2 regions of the Microbacterium azadirachtae genome follow, and region 1 is predicted to be linked to the other one. Evidence: predicted binding sites of a transcription regulator. Region 1 holds the regulator's gene; the other holds the start of a gene.

Evidence for each region. Region 1 encodes LexA, which represses DNA repair genes until DNA is damaged. Its sites were predicted from a motif close to TCGAACANNTGTTCGA; they were not measured.
Region 2: the regulator LexA is predicted to act here: its motif matches at 12,289-12,304, upstream of recA (recombinase RecA).

Annotation. Positions count from the first base shown of each region.
Region 1 covers NZ_CP099706.1:1,301,128-1,315,181, forward strand. Annotated here, with positions in the region: gene metE (5-methyltetrahydropteroyltriglutamate--homocysteine S-methyltransferase) at 1-1,341, shown strand, start outside; gene lexA (transcriptional repressor LexA) at 1,403-2,089, opposite strand; gene NFX31_RS06160 (LysM peptidoglycan-binding domain-containing protein) at 2,411-2,767, shown strand; gene NFX31_RS06165 (histidinol-phosphate transaminase) at 2,887-3,972, shown strand; gene hisB (imidazoleglycerol-phosphate dehydratase HisB) at 3,969-4,571, shown strand; gene hisH (imidazole glycerol phosphate synthase subunit HisH) at 4,568-5,218, shown strand; gene priA (bifunctional 1-(5-phosphoribosyl)-5-((5-phosphoribosylamino)methylideneamino)imidazole-4-carboxamide isomerase/phosphoribosylanthranilate isomerase PriA) at 5,330-6,076, shown strand; gene NFX31_RS06185 (SseB family protein) at 6,060-6,866, shown strand; gene NFX31_RS06190 (DUF1844 domain-containing protein) at 6,935-7,315, opposite strand; gene infC (translation initiation factor IF-3) at 7,628-8,218, shown strand; gene rpmI (50S ribosomal protein L35) at 8,309-8,503, shown strand; gene rplT (50S ribosomal protein L20) at 8,537-8,923, shown strand; gene NFX31_RS06210 (TrmH family RNA methyltransferase) at 9,024-9,824, shown strand; gene NFX31_RS06215 (response regulator transcription factor) at 9,846-10,514, shown strand; gene NFX31_RS06220 (HAMP domain-containing sensor histidine kinase) at 10,518-11,912, shown strand; gene NFX31_RS06225 (TAXI family TRAP transporter solute-binding subunit) at 11,909-12,898, shown strand; gene NFX31_RS06230 (amino acid ABC transporter ATP-binding protein) at 13,073-13,837, shown strand; gene NFX31_RS06235 (glutamate ABC transporter substrate-binding protein) at 13,879-14,054, shown strand, end outside.
Region 2 covers NZ_CP099706.1:2,150,512-2,164,565, reverse strand. Annotated here, with positions in the region: gene NFX31_RS10365 (thioredoxin family protein) at 1-220, opposite strand, end outside; gene NFX31_RS10360 (thymidylate synthase) at 323-1,132, shown strand; gene NFX31_RS10355 (dihydrofolate reductase) at 1,129-1,605, shown strand; gene NFX31_RS10350 (SDR family NAD(P)-dependent oxidoreductase) at 1,619-2,380, shown strand; gene NFX31_RS10345 (endonuclease domain-containing protein) at 2,695-3,606, shown strand; gene NFX31_RS10340 (NUDIX domain-containing protein) at 3,724-4,263, opposite strand; gene NFX31_RS10335 (EF-Tu/IF-2/RF-3 family GTPase) at 4,302-4,721, shown strand; gene dapA (4-hydroxy-tetrahydrodipicolinate synthase) at 4,750-5,727, shown strand; gene NFX31_RS10325 (ribonuclease J) at 5,804-7,480, shown strand; gene NFX31_RS10320 (DNA translocase FtsK) at 7,575-10,361, shown strand; gene pgsA (CDP-diacylglycerol--glycerol-3-phosphate 3-phosphatidyltransferase) at 10,361-10,948, shown strand; gene NFX31_RS10310 (CinA family protein) at 10,948-11,484, shown strand; gene NFX31_RS10305 (helix-turn-helix domain-containing protein) at 11,626-11,934, shown strand; gene NFX31_RS10300 (DUF3046 domain-containing protein) at 12,008-12,232, shown strand; gene recA (recombinase RecA) at 12,503-13,552, shown strand; gene NFX31_RS10290 (regulatory protein RecX) at 13,928-14,054, shown strand, end outside.

The DNA of each region.
Region 1 (14,054 bases):
GCCGGAGTCTCCGCCGCGACCTCGACCTCGCTGCAGCACGTGCCGCACGACGTCGAGGACGAGTCCAAACTCGACGCCCGCCTGGTGAGCTGGCTCGCGTTCGCCGACCAGAAGGTCGCGCAGATCACGACGCTCGCCCGCGGTCTCGCCGAGGGGCGTGCCACGATCGGCGCCGAGCTCGACGCCGCCTCGGCCGCCCTGGCCGACCGTCTGAGCGCCCCGGGCGTGCGGGTCGATGCCGTCCGTGCGCGCACCGCGGCGCTGACCGAGGCCGACTTCACCCGCGGCGACTACGACGCCCGCGTGGCGGCGCAGTCGATCGCCCTGGATCTGCCGGCGCTGCCGCTCACCACGATCGGATCCTTCCCGCAGACCGGCGAGATCCGCCGAGCGCGCGCGCAGTTCACGAAGGGCGAGATCACGGCGGAGGAGTACGACGGCTTCCTCCGTGACGAGATCGGCCGCGTCGTCGCGCTGCAGGAGGAGCTGGGGCTGGACGTGCTCGTGCACGGCGAGCCCGAGCGCAACGACATGGTCCAGTACTTCGCCGAGAACCTCGACGGGTTCGACGTCACCGAGAACGGCTGGGTGCAGTCCTACGGATCCCGCGCCACGCGTCCGTCCATCCTCTGGGGCGACGTGTCGCGTCCCGCTCCGATCACGGTCGCCTGGTCGCAGTACGCCCAGTCGCTCACCGCGAAGCCGATGAAGGGCATGCTGACCGGCCCGGTGACGATCCTCGCGTGGTCGTTCGTCCGCGACGACCAGCCCCTGGCCGAGACGGCGAACCAGGTGGCGCTGGCGCTGCGCGACGAGATCGCCGACCTCGAGGCCGCCGGGATCGGCGTGATCCAGGTCGACGAGCCCGCCCTGCGCGAGCTGCTGCCGCTCAAGAAGGCCGACCAGCCCGCGTACCTGGATTGGTCCGTCGCCTCGTTCCGGCTCTCCACCGCGGGCGCCGAGACCGCGACCCAGGTGCACACGCACCTCTGCTACTCGGAGTTCGGCGTCGTCATCGACGCGATCCGCGCCCTCGACGCCGACGTGACCTCGATCGAGGCCGCGCGCAGCCGCATGGAGGTCGTGACCGACATCGCCGCGGCCGGCTTCGACCACGGCATCGGCCCGGGCGTCTACGACATCCACTCGCCGCGCGTGCCGGAGACCGCGGAGGTCGAGACGCTCCTGCGCCGCGCGGTCGCCGAGATCCCGACGCGCCAGCTCTGGGTCAACCCGGACTGCGGTCTGAAGACGCGCGGCTACGAGGAGACCAACGCGTCGCTGCGCAACATCGTGGAGGCGACCCGTCGCGTCCGTGAGGACGTCTCGGTCGCCGTCTGAGCGAAAAAAGACGAAGCCCTCCCGGATCCGCTCCGGGAGGGCTTCGTCGTGAGGGAGGGCGTCAGACGGCGCGCAGCACCGCGACGACCTTGCCGAGCACGGTGGCGTCGTCGCCGAGGATGGGCTCGAACGCGCTGTTGCGGGGCAGCAGCCACACGTGACCGTCGCGGCGCCGGAAGGTCTTCACCGTGGCCTCGCCGTCGAGCATGGCGGCGACGATCTCGCCGTTCTCCGCGGTGCCCTGGGAGCGCACGACCACCCAGTCGCCGTCGCAGATCGCCGCGTCGATCATCGACTCGCCGGAGACCTTGAGCATGAACAGCTCGCCCTTGCCGACCAGCTGGCGGGGGAGCGGGAAGATCTCCTCGACCTGCTGCTCCGCGGTGATGGGGACTCCGGCCGCGATCCGGCCCACGAGCGGCACCAGCGCGGCGTCGCCCACGGAGGGCGTCGTGTCGGCGGGGTTCTCCGTGGAGGTGCCTGGCAGGTCGATCAGCACCTCCATGGCGCGCGTCTTGCCCGCATCGCGGCGGAGGTAGCCGCTCAGCTCGAGCTGGCCGAGCTGATGGGTCACGCTGCTCAGGGACTTGAGGCCGACGGCGTCGCCGATCTCGCGCATGCTCGGCGGGTATCCGTACCGGGCGATCGAGGTCTGGATGACCTCGAGGATCGCCATCTGCTTCGCACTGAGGCTCTTGCGGCGCCGCGTCCGCGGGGCCTCGGAGCCGGGGGTCGCGCCGTCGCTCATGCCATCTCCTTCGTGTGCGTCGTGCCCCGCGGATCCGGTCGAACGAGCCGATCTCGCGGGCGGCGATTCGAATGTCGGTGGTCCGTGATGGGGTCTTCGTATCGAAACCGTATCCGAGATCGGGGCGGAATCGGTAGATCTGTTCGAGCGTGTCGGCGAAGTGGGTGAACCGAATTTCGAAGAACGCTTGACAGATGTTCGAACTCGAAAGTAGTTTCGGAACGTAGGTTCGCCTCTCCAGAGGCCCGGATCCCCAGATCGTCACACAGAGGATCGGGATCCGGGGAGAGGCGGACCCGCACCACACAGAGGAGAAGCACCATGAGCAGCATCACCTTCGCCGGTCCGGTCACCGCCACGCGCCTGCGGATCACCCCGCGCGGACGACGCGTGCTGGCTGCGCTGGTGGCGCTGCCTGTCGCTGGTGCGATCGCGTTCGCGGCTCTCAGCGGCGGATCGGCCCTCGCCTCGGGCGAGCACACGGCGGGCGACGGCTTCGCGACCGTCACGGTGCAGCCGGGCGACACGCTGTGGTCGATCGCCGGCGAGGTCGCTCCCGACGCCGACCCGCGCGACGTGGTCGCGGAGATCTCCAAGCTGAACATGGTCGACGGCGGCGTGATCGAAGTCGGTCAGCACCTGGCGATCCCGGCCCGGTACGGTGCCACCGGCCGCTGAGCCCCCGCAAGGAGCTCAGCAACCGTGCTTCGACGGAGCTCAGCAACGGTGCTTCGACGGAGCTCAGCAACCGCTGACATCTGTGCTCGGCGCACAGCGGAGCCGCCTAGCATGGCAGGGTGACTGTCTCGCTCGACGACTTACCCCTCCGTGACGATCTCCGCGGTCTGCGCCCGTACGGCGCACCGCAGGCACCGCTTCCCGTGGCGCTCAACGTGAACGAGAACACGCATCCGGTGCCCGAGCACGTCGCCAGCGACATCCTCGACGACATCGCCGTCGCACTGCGCGATGTCAACCGCTACCCGGATCGCGAGTTCACCGAGCTTCGGCGGGCCTTCGCCGGCTACCTCGGGCACGATCTCGACGCATCGAACATCTGGGCGGGCAACGGCTCCAACGAGGTGCTGCAGCACATCCTTCAGGCGTTCGCGGGCCCCGGTCGCACGGTCTTCGGGTTCGCCCCGACCTACTCGATGTATCCGCTGCTCGCGCAGGGGACCGGCGCGACCTGGGTCGCGGGCACCCGGCACCCGGATTACGAGATCACGGTCGACGAGGCGGTCTCCCAGGTACGCCGGCACGATCCCGACGTGATCCTGCTGTGCGCGCCGAACAACCCCACGGGCACGCCCCTTCCGCTCGACGTGATCGAAGCGGTCTACGAGGCCGCCCGGGGGATCGTGATCGTCGACGAGGCGTACCAGGAGTTCGCCCCGCGTGACTCGCCCTCCGCCCTCACGCTGCTCGAGGGCCGCCCGCGGCTCGCCGTCTCGCGCACCATGAGCAAGGCCTTCGCCTTCGCCGGCGCGCGCGTCGGATATCTCGCCGCCGATCCCGCCTTCATCGACGCGCTCCGGCTTGTCCGCCTGCCGTACCACCTGAGCGCTCTCACGCAGGCGGCCGCCGTCGCGGCGCTGCGCAACGCACCGACCATGCTGGCGATGGTCGATGAGATCGTGGCTCAGCGGGATCGGATCACGGCGACCCTGGAGGCCCTGGGGTACGCGCCGCACCGCTCCTGGTCGAACTTCGTGCTGTTCGGCGGGGTCGCCGATCCCGCCGCGACGTGGCGCGCCCTCTACGACAAGGGCGTGCTGATCCGCGACGTCGGGATCCCGAACCACCTCCGCGTCACGGCCGGCACCGAGGCCGAGACCACCGCGTTCCTGGACGCGCTCGCCTCGATAGGATCGGCCTCATGACCGCTCGCACCGCCCGCCGCACCCGCTCCACGTCCGAGTCGACGATCGAGCTCGAGCTGAACCTCGACGGCACCGGGCAGAGCCACATCGACACCTCGGTGCCGTTCTTCGACCACCTCCTCACGGCGTTCGCGAAGCACTCGCTGACCGACCTCACGGTCCGCGCCTCGGGGGACACCCACATCGACGCGCACCACACCGTCGAGGACGTCGCGATCGTGCTCGGACAGGCGATCCGGGAGGCGCTCGGAGACAAGTCCGGCATCTCCCGCTACGGCGACGCGCTCGTCCCGCTGGACGAGGCGCTCGTGCAGGCCGTCGTCGACATCTCCGGACGCCCGTACCTCGTGCACGAGGGCGAGCCCGCCGGCTACGAGCACCACCTCATCGGCGGTCACTTCACCGGATCCCTGGTGCGGCACGTCTTCGAGGCGATCGCTTACAACGCCGCGCTCACCGTGCACGTGCGCGTGATCAGCGGACGCGACCCGCACCACATCGCGGAGGCCGAGTTCAAGGCGTTCGCGCGGGCGTTCCGCCAGGCCAAGGCGCTCGATCCGCTGGTGGTCGGGGTGCCCTCGACCAAGGGCGCACTGTGACCGCCGCCGCCGAGGGGCGCCGCCCCACCGTGGCCGTGTTCGACTACGGCTCCGGCAACGTGCACTCCGCGGTGAAGGCCCTGATCCGCGCCGGCGCGGACGCCGAGCTCACGGGCGACCGCACCGCGGCGCTCGAAGCGGACGGCCTCGTGGTGCCGGGCGTGGGTGCCTTCGCCGCGGTCCGTGAGGCCCTGGCCGCACACCACGGCGACGAGATCATCGAGCGCCGCCTGGCCGGCGGGCGCCCCGTGCTGGGCATCTGCGTCGGCATGCAGGTGCTGTTCGCAGGGGGAGTGGAACGCGGCGCGGAGGTCGACGGCCTCGGTGAATGGCCCGGCGTCGTCACCGAGCTCGACGCCCCGGTGCTGCCGCACATGGGCTGGAACACCGTCGAGCCCGATGCGGGCAGCGTGCTGTTCCGCGGCATCGAGCACGAGCGGTTCTACTTCGTGCATTCGTTCGCCGCGCAGTCGTGGGAGCTCGACGTCATCCCGCCGTTCCCGCAGCCGAGGCTGACCTGGGCCGAGCACGGCTCCCGCTTCCTCGCCGCGGTGGAGAACGGCCCGCTCTCGGCGACGCAGTTCCACCCGGAGAAGTCCGGAGAGGCCGGCATCCAGCTGCTGCGCAACTGGATCTCGACGCTCTGAACACCCGGGCCGTGCGACGGCGGGGGATTGGTGCCCCGTCGACGCCCGGACTACTCTCTTCTCTCGTGCCGCGCCCGCAGCGGGCCGGCGCATCGTGACCCGAAGGACGACATGAACGAGTTCGCGCAGTCCCCCTCCCTGACCCTGCTCCCGGCCGTCGACGTAGCCGGAGGACAGGCCGTGCGCCTGACCCAGGGCGAGGCCGGAAGCGAGACCAGCTACGGCGACCCGATCGACGCCGCTGCCGAGTGGGTCGACCAGGGGGCGGAGTGGATCCACCTCGTCGACCTCGACGCCGCCTTCGGACGCGGCAGCAACGCGCCGATCCTGCGTCGCGTGATCAAGCAGTTCCGCAGCGTCAACGTGGAGCTCTCCGGCGGGATCCGCGACGACGCCAGCCTCGAGGCGGCGATGGAGTCCGGTGCGGCCAGGATCAACCTCGGCACCGCTGCACTCGAGAACCCCGAATGGGCCGCCGACGTGATCGCGCGCTACGGCGACGCCGTCGCGGTCGGCCTCGACGTGCGTGGCACGACGCTCGCCGCCCGCGGCTGGACGAAGGAGGGCGGCGACCTCTGGACGGTGCTCGACCGTCTCGAGGACGCCGGCTGCAGTCGTTACGTCGTCACCGACGTCACCAAGGACGGAACCCTCAAGGGCCCGAACCTCGAACTCCTCCGCGAGATCACCGCGCGCACCCCGAAGCCTGTCGTGGCGTCGGGCGGGATCGCCAACCTCGACGACATCGCGGCGCTGCGCGAGCTCGTGCCGCTGGGCGTCGAGGGCGCGATCGTCGGCAAGGCACTGTATGCGGGTGCGTTCACCCTGGCCGAGGCCCTGGATGTCGCCGGATCCTGATCGTCCGTCCGCAGCCTGCGACCACGGCGATCACGCGGGCGCGGCGGACTCCGCCGGCGTCCCGTGGGCGGGGCGCTCCTTCCAGGAGAACACGCGAGCGGCGGATGACGGGTCGGCCGACCCTGCGCTCTCGGCGGCTCTGACGCGCTTCCGCGCCGGCGAGGGCTCGCAGTCGGAGGTGGTCGACGCGTTCCGCGCCGCCCGCGTGCTCGTGCCCCTCGTCGCGGAGAAGGGCGAGGAGGGGGTCGCTCCCTCGGGGCTCGCCGTCGACAAGACCCAGGAGTTGTCGCTCGTGACGGTCGCCGCACCCGATGGGCGCACCGTGCAGCCCGCGTTCACGAGCGTCGACACCATGCGCTCGTGGGATCCGATCGCACGGCCGATCCCGGTCGAGGCCGCCCGCGTCGCGCTCTCCGCCTCGTCCGGCGACGCGGAGCTGATCGTGCTCGATCCCGGATCCGAGACCGAGTTCGTGCTGCGGCGGCCCGCGGTGTGGGCGGTCGCCCAGGGGCAGCACTGGGAGCCGAGCTTCCTCTCGCCCGAGGTCTACGCCGGTCTCCAGGAGAGCGTGGGCAGCGAGCTCGCCGTGATCGACGTGGCGGTGTCCGCCGGGGATCCGGAGGCGCGACTGCGCGGCCCGGAGCTCGTCGTCACCCTCGAGCTCGTCGAAGGGCTGGACCGCGAGACCCTCGACGCCGTGCTGGCCCGACTGGCCCAGCGCTGGGCCGCGGATGACCGCATCGCGGTGCTCGTCGACTCGCTCACCGTGCGGCTGCGCGCGAGCGCCTGATCCGCGTCACGTCGCCGGGTCCGGGCGACGCGGTCGCACCCCGGCGGGCGCGGCCGCGTCGCGCGCGCTCAGCTGACCGGACCGGTCCACTTCTCGCCCGGACCCTGACCGATCGGGTCGGGGATGACGGACGCCTCGCGGAACGCGAGCTGGACCGAGCGCAGCCCGTCGCGCAGGGAGCGCGCGTGCATGTCGCTGATCTCCGGAGCGGCGGCGGTGATGAGGCCGGCCAGCGCGTTGATCAGCTTGCGCGCCTCGTCCAGGTCCTTCTGGGCCTCCGGGTCATCGGCGAGGCCGACCTTGACGGCGGCGGCGCTGAGCAGGTGCACGGCGGCGGTCGTGATCACCTCGACGGCCGCGACGTCGGCGATGTCGCGCGCGGCGCTCACGGCGCCGTCGTCGTTCGCGGAGGTGGGGGAGACGTGCTCGTGGCCGTCGGGCGCGGGAATGCTCACTGTGCCGGCTTTCCGAAGGTCTTGCCTTCTGATAGACTCTTGCGGGCTCCGGGGCTTATGTCCCGGCACGAAAGAGGATTCACTTCCCACCCGCGCTTGCCGCTCAAGGCTACCGGGTCCAGCACTCCGCCGATTCACGTCGGTAGCCGTCGCGCAGCGAGAGCTGCACGACGGGTCAGGGTGCCGCCGACGTCTGAGTGTCGGCGGGTGGGACGATTCCGCTTTCGCCCGTGATCCGTCCGGATCACGGTGGCCGAAACCATCGTCTAAGGAGTCCGCATCAGCGATCCCCGCACCAATGAGCGCATCCGCGTCCCCGAGGTCCGCCTCGTCGGCCCCGCGGGTGAGCAGATCGGCGTCGTCCGTATCGAGGCGGCGCTGCGTCTTGCGCAGGAAGCCGACCTCGATCTCGTCGAGGTCGCCCCGAACTCGAAGCCTCCCGTGGTCAAGATCATGGACTACGGCAAGTTCAAGTACGAGGCTGCGCAGAAGGCGAAGGAAGCTCGCCGCAACCAGGCGAACACCATCCTCAAGGAGGTGCGCTTCCGTCTGAAGATCGAGGCGCACGACTACACGACCAAGCTCAAGCGCGCCGAGGGCTTCCTCAAGTCCGGCGACAAGGTGAAGGCCATGATCCTGTTCCGTGGTCGTGAGCAGTCCCGCCCCGAGCAGGGCGTCCGGCTGCTCCGCAAGTTCGCAGAGGACGTCGCGGAGTTCGGAACGGTGGAGTCCAACCCCACCATCGACGGACGCAACATGGTCATGGTGATCGCCCCGCTGAAGAACAAGTCCGAGGCGAAGGCCGAGCAGAACGCGGTGCGTGCGGCGAACAAGCAGGCCGCGCGCGACGCCAAGGCGCCGGCCGAGCCGGCCGCGCCGGCCGCCCCGGCCGAGTGATCCACCGGATCCCGTAGCCCCACACAGACCTCCCGCAGCATGCGGGCAGAACCCTGTCGCCCAGCTGGGCGCCATACGAAGGAAGAGAAGATGCCGAAGCAGAAGACCCACTCGGGTGCCAAGAAGCGCTTCAAGATCACCGGCAGCGGCAAGCTGAAGAAGCAGCAGGCCGGGATGCGCCACAACCTCGAGCTGAAGTCGAGCCGTCGCACCCGCCGCCTGAACCAGGACGAGGTGCTGTCGAAGGCAGACACCAAGGTCGCCAAGAAGCTCCTCGGCCGCTGACGCGCCCGAACGCACGAATAGGAACACACGAAAATGGCTAGAGTCAAGCGCGCCGTCAACGCTCAGAAGAAGCGCCGCGTCATCCTCGAGCGCGCCTCGGGTTACCGTGGCCAGCGCTCGCGCCTGTACCGCAAGGCGAAGGAGCAGGTCACCCACTCCCTCGTCTACGCGTACCGCGACCGTCGCAAGCGCAAGGGCGACTTCCGTCGTCTGTGGATCCAGCGCATCAACGCCGCTGCCCGCCAGAACGGCATCACGTACAACCGCTTCATCCAGGGCCTCGGTCTCGCCGGCGTCCAGGTCGACCGCCGCATGCTCGCCGAGCTCGCGGTGAACGAGCCGGCGACGTTCGCCGCTCTCGTCGAGACGGCCCGCAAGGCTCTGCCGGCGGACGTCAACGCGCCCAAGTCGGCTGCGTAAGCGCGGCTCGACAGGCTCAGCGACCGAGCACCGCACGGGGCGTCATCCTTCGGGGTGGCGCCCCGTCGTCGCACCCGCCCGGTATCCGTAGACTGTGACCGTGCTGGAGAACCCTCGATCCCCGCGCGTGCGCGCCGTCGCCAAGCTCACCAAGCGCAGTGCCCGCACCGAGACCGGCCTGTTCCTGCTGGAGGGACCTCAGGCCGTCCGCGAGGCGCTGTCCTACCGGCCGGATGCGATCGTCGAGCTCTTCGCGACGCCCGCCGCCTGGGACAGGCACAGCGATCTGCGCCACGCGGCGGCCCAGGCGGACGTGCGTCTCGAGTACGTGACCGAGTTCGTACTCGCCGCGATGGCCGACACCGTGACCCCGCAGGGGGTCGTGGCCGTCGCCCGGCAGACGCCGACCTCGGTGCGCGACATCTTCGCGGCCGCGCCGCGGCTCGTCGCGATCTGCGAGGAGGTGCGCGATCCGGGCAACCTCGGCACGATCATCCGCGCCGCCGATGCCACGGGCGCCGACGCGGTCGTGCTCACCGGTCGCACCGTCGACCTCTACAACCCGAAGGTCGTCCGCTCGACGACCGGATCCCTGTTCCACCTGCCGGTCTCGGTCGGCGGCGACCTCGCCGATGTCGTCTCCCGCGCGCACGAGGCCGGGCTCCAGGTGGTCGCCGCGGACGTGAAGGGCGACGACCTGCTCGCGGCGCGCGCCGAGGGCGCCCTCGCGCGTCCCACGGCGTGGCTGTTCGGCAACGAGGCGCGCGGACTCGAGGACGAGGCCCTGGCGCTGGCGGACCGCGCGCTGCGGCTGCCCATCTTCGGACGGGCCGAATCCCTCAACCTGGCGACGGCGGCGAGCGTCTGCCTCTACGAGAGTGCTTTCGCGCAACGCGCCTAGGGCAGGAGACCTGCGTCCGGTATGAAGATCCTCATCGTCGAAGACGACGAACGCGTGGCCGATGCCCTCGCCGGCTTCCTCGGCCGCGCCGGCTACGCGGTCGAGCGAGCGGGCGACGGGCGCGCCGCGCTCGAGATGCTCGGAACCGACACCGAGGCGGTGATCCTGGATCTGGGCCTCCCCGACGTCGACGGCATCGATCTGTGCCGCCGGATCCGCGCGGTCAGCGGCGTGCCGATCCTCATCGCCACGGCGCGCAGCCAGGTGCACGAGCGCATCCGCGGGCTCCGCGCCGGGGCGGACGACTTTCTGGTGAAGCCCTACGACGTGCAGGAGCTGCTCGCCCGGATCGAGGCGGTGACTCGCAGGACCCAGGCCATCCCGGGGGAGGTCGGTCCGGTCGGCATCGACATCGACGGGGTGCGGATCGACCTGGTCGCCCGTCGCGTGCTGGTCGACGGCGAACAGGTCGAGCTCACCCGCAAGGAGTTCGACATCGTCGCGGTGCTGGCGCGCTACCCCGGTGTCGCGGTGCCGAGGGAGCGGCTCATCCGCGAGGTGTGGAACACCGACTGGCAGAGCTTCGCGCGCTCGCTCGAGGTGCACGTCGCCTCGATCCGCCGCAAGCTCGGCCGGCCCGCGCTCATCGAGACCGTGCGCGGCGTCGGATACCGCCTGACGGGACTCTGAGCCGTGCGCCGGCGCCTGTTCATCGTCTTCCTCGTGCCGCTGGCGGCGGTGCTGCTCCTGCTCGGCGGTGCCTACGGCTGGGCGGCGTCGCGCAGCGTCCAGCAGTCGTTCTACACGCAGCAGATCGGCGACATCGGCACGTTCGTGACGAGTGCGCGGCAGGCGCTGCTGTCGGGGAGCGCCGAGGTGCTGGACGGCGAGCTGCGCCGGTACCACGAGCTCTACGGCACGCAGGTGGTCGTGGTCGACCGCTCGGGCCGGTCCTGGTCGCCGCAGCAGGCGGACACGGAGCTGTGGGACCAGGCCACCGCCGACAAGGTGCAGCTGGCGCTGTCCGGCCGCCGCAGCGACCTTCCGGAGCCGGTGCTGCTGCCCTGGCAGTTCTCCGAGCAGTCGCTCGTGGAGCCGATCTTCGACGGCGGAGACGTGATCGGCGCCGTGATCATGTCGGCGAGCGTGGACGCTCCGCGTGCCGAGATCGTGCGGCAGTGGATCCTGCTCGGAATCGTGAGCGTGCTCGCGATCGGCTTCGGCCTGCTCGTGGTGGTACGCCTGGCCGGGTGGGTGCTGCGGCCGGTGCGGCGCGTGGACGAGGCGATGGAGGCCATCGAACGCGGCGACATGGAGGCGAGGATCGCCGACGACACGGGACCTCCCGAGCTGCACCGCATGATCCTGCTCTTCAACCGGATGGCCGAGGAGATCGAGCGCGTGGTGTCGCGGCAGCAGGAGTTCGCGCTGAACGCCTCGCACGAGCTGCGCAACCCGCTGAGCGCCCTCCTGCTGCGCGTCGAGTCGCTGGCCACGGGCCTGGACCGCAGCTGGGCCCCTGAGGTCGAGGCGACCAGGGAGGAGGGGCGGCGCATGACGCGGATCCTGGACACCCTGCTCGCCTTCGCGCGCGGCGCGGATCCCGCCCCGTCGCGCGATCCGATCGACCTGGTGGCTCTCGCCGAGCGCCGGGTCGCGGCCTGGCGGGATGCCGCCGCGGCGAACGGCGTGGATCTCGCGCTGCACGTCGACGGCGCGGGTCCCGACGGCCGGGTGCTGTCGGCGACGGACGAGACCATCGCCGAGAGCGCCCTGGACGCCGTCATCGACAACGCGGTCAAGTTCTCGCCGTCCGGCACCCGCATCGACGTCACCGCGTCGCACGCCGACGATCGGTGCGAGCTGGCCGTCCGCGACCACGGCCCCGGTCTGCCCGAGGAGGAGCTCGCGCACGCCGCCGACCGCTACTGGCGCAGCGACCGCACCCGCACCGTGCCGGGATCGGGACTGGGCCTCGCGATCGCGACGGATCTGCTCGCCACGGTCGATGCGCGCGTGCGGTTCGAGGCGCCCGACGGCGGAGGGCTCCGCGTCGTGCTGGAGCTCCCTGCGGCGGAGACGCGATGAGCGCCGCGACGGGGCGCCTCCTGCGCGCGGGCGGCGTCGTGCGCCTGCTCGCGATGCTGCTGTGCCTGGTGAGCGCCCTCGGCCTCGGCGCGTGCGCGCCCGCGGACCGCAGCTGGGCGGACAAGCCGCAGGCCATCGCCGGCGGGGGAGCGACGGGCGTGTACTACGCGTACGGACAGCAGTTCGCCCGGGCGCTGAGCACGCATCTCGGCGCGACGTTCACCGCGCAGCGCACGAACGGATCGGTTGACAACCTCGAGCGCGTCGGGGACGGCACCGCGGTGCTCGGCTTCGCCCAGGGCGACGCCGTGGCGGACGCGGTCGCGGGCACGGGCGCGTTCCACGAGCCGATACCGATCGTCGCGGTCGCGCGGCTGTACGACGAGTACGTGCACATCGTCGTGCGGTCCGGCTCCGACGTGCACGATCTCCGCGACCTCGCCGGGCGCGCCGTCTCGCTCGGCGCGAGAGGCTCCGGCGTCGAGCTGGTCGCCCGGAGGATCCTCAGCGCCGCCGACGTGGATCCGGCGTCGATCCGCAACCCCGAGCTCGGATTGGAGGCCTCGATCGGGGCGCTGCGGCGAGGAGAGATCGACGGCTTCTTCTGGGTCGGCGGACTGCCCACTCCCGGCATCGCGGCGCTCGCCGCGGACACCCCGATCCGCCTGCTGTCGATCCCGCCGGCCGTCGTCGATGCGGTCAACGCGGCGCACGCGGGCGCCTACCGCCAGGCCGATTTCCCGATCGGCGCGTACGGCGTCGACAGCGCGACCGTGACCATGACGGTGCCCAACTACCTGGTCGCGCGCGCCGACGCGCCGGAGGCGCTGATCCACGACGCCACCGCCGTGCTGTTCGAGCAGCGCGCCGTGATCGCGCGCGGCGCTCCGGCCGCCGCCCTGCTCGACCGCAGGCAGGCGATCTTCACCGATCCGATCGCCCTGCACAGCGGCGCCGCGCGGTACTACCGCGAGACCCACGACTGACCGTCGGACGCCTCCGCGGGAACACCGCTGTCGCCTGCCGGAAACGGCACGGAAACCTGAGCGACGAAACCCTCAAGGAATCCTCAAGCGCAGTGCTCCTGCGGGCGCGGAGCCAATAACGTCATCGGCACCCCGCGGTCTCATCCGCCCCGCTCGTCCTCACGGAGTTCCGACATGCCCGATTCCCGCCCTGCCTCCGTCGGTGCGCCCCTGGTCGTCGTCGACCACGTGCAGAAGCACTACGGCGACTTCCAGGCCCTGACCGACATCGACCTCACCGTGCACAAGGGCGAGGTGGTCGTCATCATCGGCCCGTCCGGATCCGGCAAGTCGACGCTCTGCCGGACGATCAACCGCCTGGAGACGATCACCAGCGGCTCGATCACGATCGACGGCAAGGAGCTCCCGGCCGAGGGCAAGGGGCTCGCGCAGCTGCGCGCGGACGTGGGCATGGTGTTCCAGTCGTTCAACCTGTTCGCGCACCTCACGATCCTTGAGAACGTCACGCTCGGGCCGATCAAGGTGCGCGGGATGAAGAAGGCGGATGCGGAGAAGGAGGCCATGCAGCTCCTCGAGCGCGTCGGCGTCGCGAAGCAGGCCGCCAAGCTCCCCGCGCAGCTCTCCGGAGGCCAGCAGCAGCGCGTGGCGATCGCCCGCGCGCTGGCCATGCACCCCAAGGTGATGCTCTTCGACGAGCCGACCAGCGCGCTGGATCCGGAGATGATCACCGAGGTCCTCGACGTCATGGTCGAGCTCGCCGCGAGCGGCATGACGATGATCGTCGTCACGCACGAGATGGGCTTCGCCCGCAAGGCGGCGAACCGCGTCGTGTTCATGGCCGACGGCCGGATCCTCGAGGAGGCCGGCCCCGAGGAGTTCTTCACGAACCCGAAGTCGGACCGGGCCAAGGACTTCCTGTCCAAGCTGCTCACCCACTGACCTGATCCCGCACCACAGCACCTGCACCGAAGGAGAAGCACATGCGCAAGTCACGGATCCTCACCGGCGTCGGCATCGCCGCCGTCGCCCTGATCGCCCTCACGGGCTGCAACAGCGGCAGCCCGACCAGCCCGGGCGCGACCGGCGAAGGCGTCGCGCCGACCAGCGACAAGCCCCTGTTCGAGGTGGCCAAGGACGTGAAGCTCGAGGGCAGCCC
Region 2 (14,054 bases), 850 kb from region 1:
CGAGCATGCGGCGGACCTGCGGACAGCGCGCGCAGAACTCGGTGCTGAACTGCACGAGCGTGGCCCGGCTGCCGAGCGGTCGCATGAGGTCGGCGGGATCGACGTGCCGGTCGCCGTGCACCGCGACGGCACGACCGTCCCGGCGGCGCAGGAGCAGACCGGCCACGACGGTCGCCGCGAGCAGCGCGACGCCGATGAGGAGGGCGATCGGCAGGGACATGGTCCGAGGCTACGTCCGCGACCCGGGCCGAGGGGCGGATATGACGGATCGAGTCAGCGCGCTCCGGCCCGCTCCCGGTCGGCCGCCGGTACGCTGAAAGCCATGAGCGCCGCGATCCCCACGCCCTACGAAGACCTGCTCCGCGACGTGCTGGCCACGGGCACGCACAAGGACGATCGCACCGGCACGGGCACGACCAGCGTCTTCGGGCGTCAGATCCGGTTCGACCTCTCGCAGGGCTTCCCCCTGATCACCACCAAGCGCGTGCACTTCAAGTCGATCGCCTACGAGCTGCTCTGGTTCCTGCGCGGCGACTCCAACGTGCGGTGGCTGCAGGAGAACGGCGTCACGATCTGGGACGAGTGGGCCGACGCCGACGGCGACCTCGGTCCGGTGTACGGCGTGCAGTGGCGTTCGTGGCCCACCCCGGACGGCGGCCACATCGACCAGTTGCAGCAGGTGATCGATCAGATCCGCGATTCGCCGGACTCGCGGCGCATCATCGTGTCGGCCTGGAACCCGGCGGACATCCCCGACATGGCTCTCGCGCCGTGCCACGCGCTGTTCCAGTTCTACGTCGCGGACGGCAAGCTGTCCTGCCAGCTGTATCAGCGCAGCGCCGACCTGTTCCTGGGCGTGCCGTTCAACATCGCCTCGTACGCCCTGCTGACCCTCATGGTGGCGCAGCAGACCGGCCTCGAGCCGGGCGACTTCGTGTGGACCGGCGGCGACTGCCACATCTACGACAACCACGTCGAGCAGGTGCGCGAGCAGCTCACCCGGGAGCCGTACCCCTACCCGACGCTGCGGATCACTCGGAAGCCGGAGTCGATCTTCGACTACGCGTACGACGACTTCGTGGTCGAGGACTACCGCCACCACCCCGCGATCCGGGCAGCGGTCGCGGTATGACCCGGATCGGGCTCATCTGGGCCGAGGCGCAGGGCGGCGTGATCGGCGCCGGCGGCACCATGCCCTGGCATGTGCCGGAGGACCTCGCGCACTTCAAGGAGGTCACGCTCGGCGCACCCGTCGTGATGGGCCGGCGCACCTGGGAGTCGCTCCCCGAGCGGTTCCGCCCGCTGCCGGGGCGGGAGAACATCGTCGTGACCCGTCAGGGCGACTGGTCGGCGGACGGCACCCGGACGGCCGGATCCGTGGACGCAGCGCTGGACGGCCTCGACGAGGCGTGGGTGATCGGCGGCGGAGAGATCTTCCGCGAGGTCGTCGACCGCGCCGACCGGCTCGAGGTCACCGAGCTCGACCTCGACGTCCCCGGCGACGCGTTCGCCCCCTCGCGCGACGGCTTCCGACGCGTATCCGAGGGGGAGTGGCAGACGAGCAGGACCGGGATCCGCTACCGCTTCCTAGCCTACGATCGCTGAACGGACGGCCCGCATGCCCACCGCACTCATCACCGGCGCCAGCGCCGGACTCGGCGCGGAGTTCGCGCACCAGCTCGCCGACCGCGGAGCCGACCTCGTGCTCGTCGCGCGATCTCGTGATGCCCTGGACGCTCTCGCCGGAGAGCTGGCGGAGCGCCGCGGCGTCGCCGTGGAGGTGCTCGTGGCCGACCTCGCGGTGGAGGCCGACGTCGCCCGGGTGGTCGCGCGGATCGCCGATGCCGCGCGCCCGATCGACGTGCTGGTGAACAACGCCGGGTTCGGGCTGCCGCTGCGGTTCGCCGACAACGACATCGCGGACGAGGTGCGTCATCTGCGCGTCCACGTCGAGGCGCCGATGCGGCTCATGCACGCCGCCCTCGGAGTGATGCGCGGGCGCGGCGGGCGGATCATCAACGTCGCCTCCGTGGCGGGATTCATCTCTCGGTCGACGTACTCGGCCTGCAAGGCGTGGCTGATCGGCTTCAGCCGGTGGGCGAACACCGAGTACGCGCCGGACGGCGTGACGGTCACGGCGCTGTGCCCCGGATTCGTGCACACCACCTTCCACTCCCGGATGGGGCTCGCCGAAGGCCAGGAGGGCGTGCCGCGCATCCTCTGGCTCGACGCCCCCTATGTCGTGCGGGCGGGCCTGCGCGCCGCCGCCCGCGGCCGCGCCGTGACCATCCCGTCGCTGCGCTACAAGGCGATCGTCGCCCTGTCGAGACTCGTGCCGCGGTCGCTCACCGCGGGCGTCGCCCGCCGCGGCCGCATGTAGGCCGCTCCGGCCTTGGTCTGCCGCCGGTTCTGCCGCCGAGTCGGGCCGTTCTGCCGCCGAGTCGGGCCGTTCTGCAGGGAGCCTCGGCGTTCTGCAGGGCCGCGAGCCCGAATCGGGCGCCGAGGTCGCGATTTTCCGGGGAGAGCGACGCGACGGATGGCTCCCGGGCCCTGCGCCTCGGCGCACCCTCCCTGCGCAACGGCGTGCACGCCCTCGGCACCATTCGTCCTCCCCAAGCCAGCACCCGGCGATGTTGTCCACCGATTGCGTGATCGGCGACCCGCACGATGGCGCGGGCGAGCACGATCGGGCAGATGTCGATCGAACGAGTTCTGGCCGGGTACGGCGACGTGGCGCGTCGCTCGCAGCTCGAAGCCCACGGCATCCGGCGAGCGGCGATCGCGCGGGCTGTCGCCGACGGCGGGGTCATCCTCGTGCGCAAGGGTGTCTATGCCCTCGTGCACGTCGATCCGGAGGTCCTGACCGCGGCCAGGCACGGAGGCGAAGTCGCGTGTGCCGGTGCTCTCCGGCGGCACGGAGTGTGGATCCTGGACGATGCCGAAACCCACGCCGATGCCGTTGACGGGAGAGCGGCGCCGTCGTGTCGACCCCATGTCTGGATCGGCCCATCCGGCCGACAGCACGCACACGCGGCATGCCGATGCCGGACGCATCACGAGACGGGCGAGCGCGGTGCCGGGTTCGGCGTCGTGGACGTGCTCCTCGCAATGATCCAGTTCGCGTGCTGCGCCTCGCCCGAGGCCTTCTTCGTCGCTCTCGAGTCCTCGCTGCACCTCGGTCTGATCGGCTTCGCCGGCCTGCGACGGCTGCGCGAGCGCCTTCCTCAACGACTCCACGAGCTCCTGGATCTCGCGGATGACCGTTCCGAGAGCGGACTGGAGTCTCTGCTCAAACTGCGCCTGCGACGTTGCGGGATCGCATTGGCGGCGCAAGTGCAGATCGAGGGTGTCGGTCGCGTCGACTTCGTGCTCGGCGGCCGGATCATCCTCGAAGTCGACGGGCGCCTGAACCACGATGGCGCGTCGCACCGGCACAAGGACCTGATGCGCGATGCCCGGGCTGCCGCTCTGGGGTATGAGACCTTGCGGTTCGACTACGCGATGATCGTGCACGACTGGCCGACTGTTCTCGCGGCCATCGAAGGACGGCTCGCCGTGCTCGGAGCCGTTGTGCAGGGAGCTTCCGCCGTTGCGCAGGACCGTTGAGCAGAACGGCTGGTGTCCAGTGCGAGCTTCCGGGGGATGTCGGCGTATGGCGACGAGGTTTCCCTGCAGAACGTCCGGCCCGCCCTGCACATCGGCGCAGGCATCCGGAAGTCGGGATCAGCGGAAGCGGCCGAGCCGGATCCCCGCGTACGCGAGCGCGGCGACCGTCTCGCCGTCGCTGATCCGCCCGTCGGCGACCATCTCCAGCGCCTCGGAGAACGGCACCCACGCGACCTGGTCGATGCCCTCTTCGGCGCGACTGTGCGCGCTGTCCCCGGCCTGATGCAGCCCTCGTGCGAGGAACACGTGCTCCGGGGCGACCGTGACCCCGTTGAGCGCGTTCATGGTGCCGATCGGCGTCCACTCCTGGGCCTCGAGGCCGGTCTCCTCGCGGAGCTCGCGGCGGGCGGCGATGAGCGGATCCTCCCCGTCCGAGCCGCCGGCGGGGACCTCGACGGAGCGTCCGGTGGTGTAGCGGTCGATCGTGACGAGGCACACGCGGTCGTCCTGGTCGAGGGCGACGATGAAGACCGCCGGGTGCTTCAGCGTGACGACGCCGTAGATCCCGTCGCCTGCCGGGCCGGTCACCGCGTCCTCGCGGACGGAGATCCAGCGGTTGTCGTAGACGATGCGCGAATCCCGCGTGTGCCATGCCATGGCGTGAGCCTAACCGCCGCCCGCCTAGGCTCGGATGCATGGGCTGGTTCGGGAAGAAGAAGGATCCGCCGGACGCGAACGAGTTGCTGCGCCGGTACAACGAGCAGGAGGCCGCGCGTCTCGCCGCGGCGGGGATCGGACAGGCGGGCGCCGTCACCACGACGCCGGGCGTGGTCGCGAGCTCCGCCGTCGCCGAGTTCGCCGTGGAGGACGTGTTCTCGATCACGGGGCGCGGCCAGGTGGCGACCGGCACGACGACGAGCGGCGTGCTGCGCGTCGGGGACGCCGTCGTGGTGCTCCGCGGAGCCGCGCAGATCGGTGCGAGCACGATCACGGGGATCGAGATGTTCCGCAAGAAGGCGACGGAGGCGCCCGCGGGGACCGCGGCCGGACTGCTGCTGAAGCCGAGCGTCGACCTCGCCCGCGGCGACGTCATCCGGACGGCGCCGACAGCGTGAGGATGCCGCGAGCAGATACGCTGGAGGAATGACGCACACGGGCAATCCCTTCGGACAGGTGCTCGTCGCCCTCATCACCCCGATGACGGCCGACGGCGAGGTCGACTGGCCCTCCGTCGAGAAGCACATCGACCGTGTGATCTCGGACGGCGCCGACGGCATCGTCGTCACCGGGACGACGGGGGAGACCTCGACGCTCACGGACGCCGAGAAGCTGCGTCTGGTCGAGGTCGGCAAGGACGTCGCGGCGGGCCGGGCGAAGATCATCACGGGTGGCGGATCCAACGAGACCGCGCACGCGATCGAGCTCTACAAGGCCAGCGAGAAAGCCGGCGCCGACGGCATCATGATCGTCACGCCGTACTACAACAAGCCGACCCAGGCCGGCATCCTCACGCACTTCCGGCTGGTCGCGGACGCGACCGACCTGCCGGTGATCCTGTACGACATCCCCGGCCGCACCGGCGTGCCGATCAAGTACGAGACCATCCTGCGTCTCGCCAAGCACCCGAACATCCTCGCCGTGAAGGACGCCAAGGGCGACTTCTCCGAGGTCAGCCGCGTGCTCAACCAGACCGACCTGATGTACTTCTCGGGCGACGACGCGAACGTCCTCCCGCATCTGGCGATCGGCGCGACGGGCCTGATCGGCGTCACGGCCAACATCACCTCCGCGCCGTACCGCACGATCGTCGATGCGGTGAACCGCGGCGACCTGGCCACCGCCACCGCCGAGCACAAGCGACTCGAGCCGCTCGTGCGTGCCGCCATGACGCACGTGCCGGGCACGGTCTCGGCGAAGTACATCCTGCACGGCCTCGGCCGCATCACGAGCCCCCGCGTCCGCCTGCCCCTCGTCGGGCCGGAGGAGTGGGAGGCCGCTCTCATCGAGGATGAGCTCGCGCTCGTCACCGGCGTTCCCGGTGCGGACTTCTCGGACTTCCGCCCCGACCGCAATGCCGCCGCCGGCGGCGCCCTCCCCAAGGTGCACGGCACGACCCGCTGACGGGCAGCGTCGGGTCCTTCGGCAGGCTCAGGAAACAGATCTTCGGGCGCGTCGCGCCCCGCCTAGGAGGCACCACATGACCCTTCCCCTCGCCGAGCCCGAAGCGCTCGCACCCGGCACGCTCCGCGTCACGCCCCTGGGCGGTCTCGGAGAGGTCGGCCGCAACATGACGATCTTCGAGTACGACGGCAAGATCCTCGTGGTCGACTGCGGCGTGCTGTTCCCCGAGGAGCATCAGCCGGGCGTCGACCTGATCCTCCCCGACTTCGAGCCCATCAAGGACCGTCTCGACGACATCGTGGGCGTCGTGCTCACGCACGGCCACGAGGACCACATCGGCGCCGTCCCGTATCTGCTGCGCCTCAAGGGCGACATCCCCCTGATCGGATCCGGGCTCACGCTGGCGCTGGTCGAGGCGAAGCTGAAGGAGCACCGCATCAAGCCCTTCACGCTCACCGTGAAGGAGGGGCAGCGCGAGCAGGTCGGGCCCTTCGACCTCGAGTTCGTCGCGGTGAACCACTCGATCCCCGACGCCCTGGCGGTCGCGATCCGCACCCCGGCCGGCATGGTGCTCGCGACCGGCGACTTCAAGATGGACCAGCTCCCGCTCGACGGGCGCATCACCGACCTGCGGGCCTTCGCGCGCCTGGGGGAGGAGGGCGTGGACCTGTTCCTCGTCGACTCCACGAACGCCGACGTCCCGGGCTTCACGCCCACCGAGCGCTCTATCGGGCCGGTGCTCGACCAGGTCATCGGCAAGGCTCCGCGCCGGGTGATCGTCGCGAGTTTCTCCAGCCACGTGCACCGCGTCCAGCAGGTCATCGACGCCGCGCACGCGCACGGCCGCCGCGTGGCGTTCCTCGGACGGTCCATGGTGCGCAACATGACCATCGCGGAGCAGCTCGGCTACCTCAAGGTGCCCGACGGGGTGCTCATCGACTACAAGAAGGCGCGCGACCTGCCCGACGACCAGATCGTCTACATGTCGACCGGATCGCAGGGCGAGCCGATGGCGGTGCTCAGCCGCATGGCCAACCTGGACCATGCGATCGAGCCGGGTCCGGGCGACACCGTGATCCTCGCCTCGAGCCTCATCCCGGGCAACGAGAACGCGGTCTACCGCGTGATCGACGGCCTCACCAAGCTGGGCGCGAACGTGGTGCACAAGGCGAACGCGCGCGTGCACGTCTCCGGCCACGCCGCCGCCGGCGAGCTCATCTACTGCTACAACATCCTCAAACCGAAGAACGTGCTGCCCGTGCACGGCGAGTACCGGCACCTGATCGCGAACGCCAAGCTCGCGCAGGACACCGGCATCGACGAGGAGCGCACCATCGTCGGCTCCAACGGCACCGTGATCGATCTCAAGGACGGCGTCGCCCGTGTGTCCGGGCAGCTCGACATCGGATTCGTGTACGTCGACGGCTCCACGGTCGGCGAGATCACCGATGCGGACCTGAAGGACCGCCGGATCCTCGGCGAGGAGGGCTTCGTGTCCGTCATCGTCGTCGTCGACTCCACGACCGGGCGCATCATCTCGGGCCCGGAGATCCACGCCCGAGGCGTCGCCGAGGACGATTCGGTCTTCGACGACGTCGCGCCGAAGATCGTGGCGGCGCTCAAGGAGGCGGCGTCCAACGGCGTGCGCGACAACCACGCGCTGTCCCAGATCGTGCGCCGGACGATCGGACGCTGGGTGAACCAGAAGCTGCGCCGCCGGCCCATGATCGTCCCCCTCGTCATCGAGGCCTGACGCCCGAGCGCCCGAAGGCGGATCCCGGCCCGCAATCCCGCGGAAAGCCGCGTCATTGCGGGCCGATGTCGGTCTGCGGCCGTAGCGTGGAGGCATGCCCAGGAGTTCCTCTGCGACCAAGAGCGCGGCCGACAAGCCCGCGGCCCGCGGTCGTTCCACGTCCGGGGCGAAGCCGCGCACGCCGGCAAAGGCCGCGCCCGCCCCGAGGAAGTACGTCGACGAGCCGGACAAGCCGCCGGTGATGGTGCGCGCCTGGACGGGCCTCGCACACGGCGTCGGCGGACTGTTCCGCGCCTTCGGGCTCGAGACCCTCGAGAAGGATCAGCGCCGGGACGGGTTCCCGTTCCTGCTCGTGCTGCTCGCGATCGCGGGCGCGGTGAACGAGTGGTTCTTCATCGGCAGCACCGTCGCCGCGAACATCAGCGCCTACTCGGTGGGCGCGCTCATCGGTCGCGCCGCCTTCATCATGCCGGTGCTGCTGCTCCTGCTCGCGGGCTGGCTCTTCCGGCACCCCTCGTCGGTGCACGACAACGGACGGATCGGGATCGGCTTCGGGTTGTTCGTCGTCGCGCTGGCGGGCTTCTGCCATGTCGCGGGGGGCATGCCGCAGCCCCGCCAGGGCATGGTGGCGCTCAGCGCCGCCGGCGGTCTGTTCGGCTGGCTGCTCGGGCAGCCGCTCAGCTACCTGACCGCGATCCCCGCCTACATCGTGCTGTCGCTGCTCGCGGCGCTCAGCGTGCTCATCCTCACCAAGACGCCGCCGAACCGCATCGGTCAGCGCCTGGGCGACCTCTACGCCTGGATGTTCGACGCGGAGCGCGCGCCGAAACCCGCCGCGGCCGAGGAGGCGTCGGTCGACGACGCCGACAAGGTCGACGATCCCGATGTGCTGCCCTGGTGGCGGCGCAACAAGACGGGACGCGAGGAGGATCCGGACGACAGGGTCGGCTCGCAGGACCTCACCGAGCTGCTCACGGCGCAGGACGACGTCCCCACGCTCGCGCAGGCGACCGCGTACGACCAGGCCGTCATCAAGGACGACGATCCGTACGACGCCGCCACCGAGATCCTCACCGACGTGCGCGCCGTGGCCGACTCCCTGGCCGAGCAGCAGTCGACGGCCCTCCTGGACGACGGCGACACCGGGGAGCTCGAGCTCGCGGGCTTCGACGGCTTCGGCACCGACGGCCCCGGGAAGGACGGGCTGCAGGCGCCCGTCGCGCCCTACATCCTGCCGTCGCCGGGAGCGCTGAAGGCGGGCCCGCCGTCCGTCGCGCGCTCGGAGGCGAACGACCGGGTGGTCGAGCAGATCACCAACGTGCTCACCCAGTTCAACGTCGACGCGAAGGTCACCGGCTTCTCGCGCGGCCCGACGGTAACGCAGTACGAGGTCGAGGTCGGCCACGGCGTCAAGGTCGAGAAGATCCTGCAGCTGAGCAACAACTTCGCGTACGCGGTCGCGTCGAACGACGTGCGGATCCTCTCGCCGATCCCGGGCAAGAGCGCGATCGGCATCGAGATCCCGAACGCGGACCGCGAGACCGTGGCCCTCGGCGACGTGCTGCGCTCGGCGGCCGCGCAGAAGAGCACGCACCCGCTCACGATCGGCGTCGGCAAGGACGTCGGCGGCAACTTCGTCGTCGCGAACCTGGCCAAGATGCCGCACCTGCTCGTCGCCGGATCCACCGGATCCGGTAAGTCCAGCTTCGTGAACTCGATGATCACGAGCCTGCTGATGCGCGCGCGTCCCGCGGATGTGCGCATGGTGCTCATCGACCCGAAGCGCGTGGAGCTCACGAGCTACGCCGGCGTGCCGCACCTGATCACCCCCATCATCACGAACCCGAAGAAGGCGGCCGAGGCGCTGCAGTGGGTCGTGAAGGAGATGGACATGCGGTACGACGACCTGGCGTCGTTCGGGTTCCGTCATATCGACGACTTCAACCGCGCGGTGCGCGCCGGTGAGGTCGAAGTGCCGCCGGGCAGCGAGCGCGTGCTCAAGCCGTACCCGTACCTCCTCGTCGTGGTCGACGAGCTCGCCGATCTGATGATGGTCGCCCCACGGGACGTCGAGGATTCGATCGTGCGCATCACCCAGCTCGCCCGCGCGAGCGGCATCCACCTCGTGCTCGCCACGCAGCGGCCCAGCGTCGACGTCGTCACCGGTCTGATCAAGGCCAACGTGCCGTCGCGCCTCGCGTTCGCCGTGACGAGCGTCACCGACAGCCGCGTGATCCTGGACAGCCCGGGAGCCGACAAGCTGATCGGGCAGGGCGACGCGCTGTTCTCGCCGATGGGCTCCTCCAAGCCCTTCCGCCTGCAGGGCGCGTGGGTCGATGAGAGCGAGATCGACGCGGTCGTGAAGCACGTCACCGGCCAGGCCCGTCCGGAGTACCGGCCCGATGTCGCCGAAGCGGTCGAGGGCAAGAAGAAAGAGGTCGACGAGGACATCGGCGACGACCTGGAGCTCCTGCTCGCGGCCGCCGAGCTCATCGTCTCGTCCCAGTTCGGGTCGACGTCGATGCTGCAGCGCAAGCTGCGTGTCGGCTTCGCCAAGGCAGGGCGCCTCATGGATCTGCTCGAGTCCCGCGAGATCGTCGGTCCGTCCGAGGGCTCGAAGGCGCGCGACGTGCTCGTCACGCCGGAGCAGCTGCCCGGCGTGCTGGCGCGGCTGCGCGGCGAGGACGTCCCGTCCGCGCCCGCGGCTCCCGCGGCTCCGGCCGCCGCGCTGCCTCCCCGTCCGGCCGATCCGGTACCGGCGTCGTCGGGATACGAGGCGGACCGTTACGGCGAGGACCCCCTGGAGGTGCAGTACCGCGGGCTCCCGGAGGTCGAGGCCGAGCCGGATGAGGACGCCTGGGGTCTGACGGGGCGCGACTGATGGCCATTCCGCGGCAGCTGCCGAACGCGATCACGATCGCGCGCATCCCGCTTGCGATCGTCTTCTTCGTCCTTCTGCTGCTCGGCGGCACGGACGGAGCGACCCATCCGGCATTGCGCTGGGTCGCTGCAGGCCTCTTCATCCTGGCGATCTCGACGGACTGGGTGGACGGCTATCTCGCCCGCCGGTACGACCTGGTCAGCGACTTCGGCAAGCTCTGGGACCCGATCGCCGACAAGCTGCTCACCGGAGCCGGTTTCATCGGCCTGGCCATCCTCGGCGAGGTGTGGTGGTGGCTGGTGCTGATCATCCTGGTGCGGGAGTGGGGGATCACGATCCACCGCTTCACCCTCGTCAAGGAGCACGTCGTCGCCGCCGCCTGGATGGGAAAGGTCAAGACGACCGTGCAGGCGATCGCCCTGTCCTGGGCGCTGCTGCCCCTGCATCAGTGGATCGGTCTTCCGGCCTGGACGATCACCACGACCGTACTGATGATCGCGGCGCTCGTGCTGACGATCCTCAGCGGCATCGACTACATCGTCGCCCAGGTGCGCGGATCGCGTGCGGCACGCGACGCCGGCGCGTGATGGACGGAGCGACGCCGCAGGCCGCGGCCGTGCTCGACGCGCTCCGCGAGCGGGGAATGACGCTGGCCGTGGCGGAGTCCCTCACGGGCGGTGCGCTGTCCGCGGCTCTCGTGGCGGTTCCCGGGGCGTCCGATGCGCTGAACGGCGCGGTCGTCGCCTACGCGACGCCGCTCAAGGCGTCGGTGCTCGGCGTCGACTCCGACGTGCTCGCCCGGAGAGGACCTGTCGACCCGGAAGTGGCGCGGCAGATGGCTCTCGGTGCGCGTTCGGCGCTGGCGGTCGAGGGGCGCATCGCGGACGCAGGCGTAGCCACGACCGGCGTGGCCGGCCCCACGCCGCAGGGCGGCCAGCCGGTCGGGACGGTGCACATCGGCGTGAGCGTGGGGGACCGCTCGCTGAGCCGCGCGTTCCTATTCTCTGGAGACCGCGCCGCGATCAGGGCGGCGACGGTGGAAGCCTCCCTCGTCTTTCTCCTGGAGGTGATCGCGGGCCTCGAGCCGGCGCGCGACGCGCCCGTCCACGACGGCGGGGAATAGAGTGCCCGTGGGTGAAGTTGAGTCGAGTGTGCTCACATTCAATGCACAGGACGAAACACTAGTGTCGAACACGACAGGTCGGGTTAGACTGACCATCCGATCCGGCGGATTCGCCGGGGCGATGGGGGAGAGGAGGTCCCGATGATTCTCGTACGACAGGAGATCGGCGACGTGCTGCGGGACTTCCGTCTGCAGAAGGGTCGCACCCTCCGTCAGGTCGCCGGCAAGGCGTCCGTCGCTCTCGGATACCTCAGCGAGGTCGAGCGTGGTCAGAAGGAGGCCTCCAGCGAGATCCTCGCCTCGGTCGCCGAGGCGCTCGATGTGCCCATCTCCACGATCATGCGCGAGGTCGGCGATCGCATCGCCGTGCTCGAGGGTCTGCAGGTCATCCCGGACGTCGTTCCCGACGAGCTGGTGGCCTCGGTCGAGTCCGAGCTCTCGCTGCGCTGATGCGAAAGTCGCCCGAGCAGGGAGCAATCCGCATCATCCCTGTCCGTCATCCGGCAGAGGCCCGCTGACCGGGATGCGGCGAAGCGAGTTCCTCCGAGCGGTCGATGCGGAGTTCGGGTCGCGCGGTGCTGCCCTGGTGGCGGATCTCGTGCTGTCCGCTGTGGGCGGCCGGACGGCCGCGCAGGCCATGGAGGCGGGTGTTCCTCCGCGCGAGGTCTGGCTGGCGCTGTGCGCCGAGACCGATGTGCCGGAGTCGCGGCGTCACGGCGTGGGACGGCTCGAGCCGAAGCCGCGCTGAGTCCTTCGCTCGGGCTCCCGGTGTTCGATCGACTTCTTCTGCGTATCGGCGTGTCGTCGAAGACATGTTCGAAATGGGCGTATCGTCCTGCACAGATGGTTTCGTGATCAGGATCTGCACGGATCGGCGAGACTCCGACGCGATGTCGGTGGCCCCTCCTACCGTGTTCGATATGGCCACTGAGCCATGCGCCTTGTCGGAGAGCTCGCCCCAGCCGGGGCGGCCGCGACAGCCTACAGGCGGCAGTTCACGAGCACGAAGGAGCACGTCATGCCCTCACCCGCAGACCGCGAGAAGGCCCTGGAATCGGCACTCGCCCAGATCGACAAGCAGTTCGGAAAGGGCTCGGTCATGCGACTGGGCAGCGACGAGCGCGCTCCCGTCGAGGTCATCCCGACCGGTTCGATCGCTCTCGACGTCGCTCTCGGCGTCGGCGGACTGCCGCGCGGCCGCATCATCGAGATCTACGGCCCGGAGTCCTCGGGTAAGACGACGCTGACGCTGCATGCGATCGCCAACGTGCAGCGCGCCGGCGGCATCGCCGCGTTCGTGGACGCGGAGCACGCGCTCGACCCCGACTACGCGAAGAAGCTCGGCGTCGACATCGACCAGCTGCTCGTGTCCCAGCCGGACACGGGAGAGCAGGCGCTCGAGATCGCCGACATGCTGATCCGCTCCGGCGCGATCGATCTCGTCGTGATCGACTCCGTCGCGGCTCTCGTGCCGCGCGCCGAGATCGAGGGCGAGATGGGCGACTCGCACGTCGGCCTTCAGGCCCGCCTCATGTCGCAGGCCCTCCGCAAGCTGACCGGTGGGCTGAACCAGACCAAGACCACGGCGATCTTCATCAACCAGCTGCGCGAGAAGATCGGCGTGTTCTTCGGCTCGCCCGAGACCACCGCCGGCGGTAAGGCGCTCAAGTTCTACGCCTCCGTCCGCCTCGACATCCGCCGCATCGAGACGCTGAAGGACGGCGCGGAGGCGGTCGGAAACCGTACCCGCGTCAAGGTCGTCAAGAACAAGATGGCGCCGCCCTTCAAGCAGGCCGAGTTCGACATCCTGTACGGCACCGGCATCTCGCGGGAGGGCAGCCTGATCGACTTCGGCGTCGACCACGGCATCGTGAAGAAGTCCGGTGCCTGGTACACCTACGACGGTGACCAGCTCGGGCAGGGCAAGGAGAACGCCCGCAACTTCCTGCTGAAGAATCCTGACATCGCCGAGACCATCGAGACGCAGATCAAGCAGAAGCTCGGCATCGGCGGCGCAGCGGCTCCGGCCGCCGCAGCCGACGAACTGGCTCAGCGTCGTCCGGCCTGATCATGCTTCGACGGAGCTCAGCAACCGGGGTGAGCTGTGAGCGATGACGGGGGCGGGGCGTCGTCCGACGACCAGCGGCTCGCCCCCGTGATCCCTCTCTTCGGCGGACAGGGGGCATCCGGAGCGGCTCGGCGCAGTCTCGCAGCCGACCGTTCCGGGACACCCTCCACCACGGAGGAATGGCGCTCGACGTGGGCGGAGGAGTCCGCTGCGGAGCGACAGGGCCCCGGGCCGCGGCACCCTGCGGCGGCGGCACTCGCTGCCGGTGAGCGGTCGACTGCGCCGCACGGACGGAGTGGCCTTCGGGCCGTCGCGCCGCGAGACGACCACGGCGAGGAATCCGCGGTTCCGATCGCGGATGCGACCGAGGTGCTGGTGCGCCGGCTCCGAGGCAAGCAGCTCTCCAGCCGCGAGGCCGGCGACGTACTGCGCGAGCACGGTGTCCCGTCCGCACAGCGCGACGACATCGTCGCGGAGTTCGAGCGCCGAGGCTATCTCGACG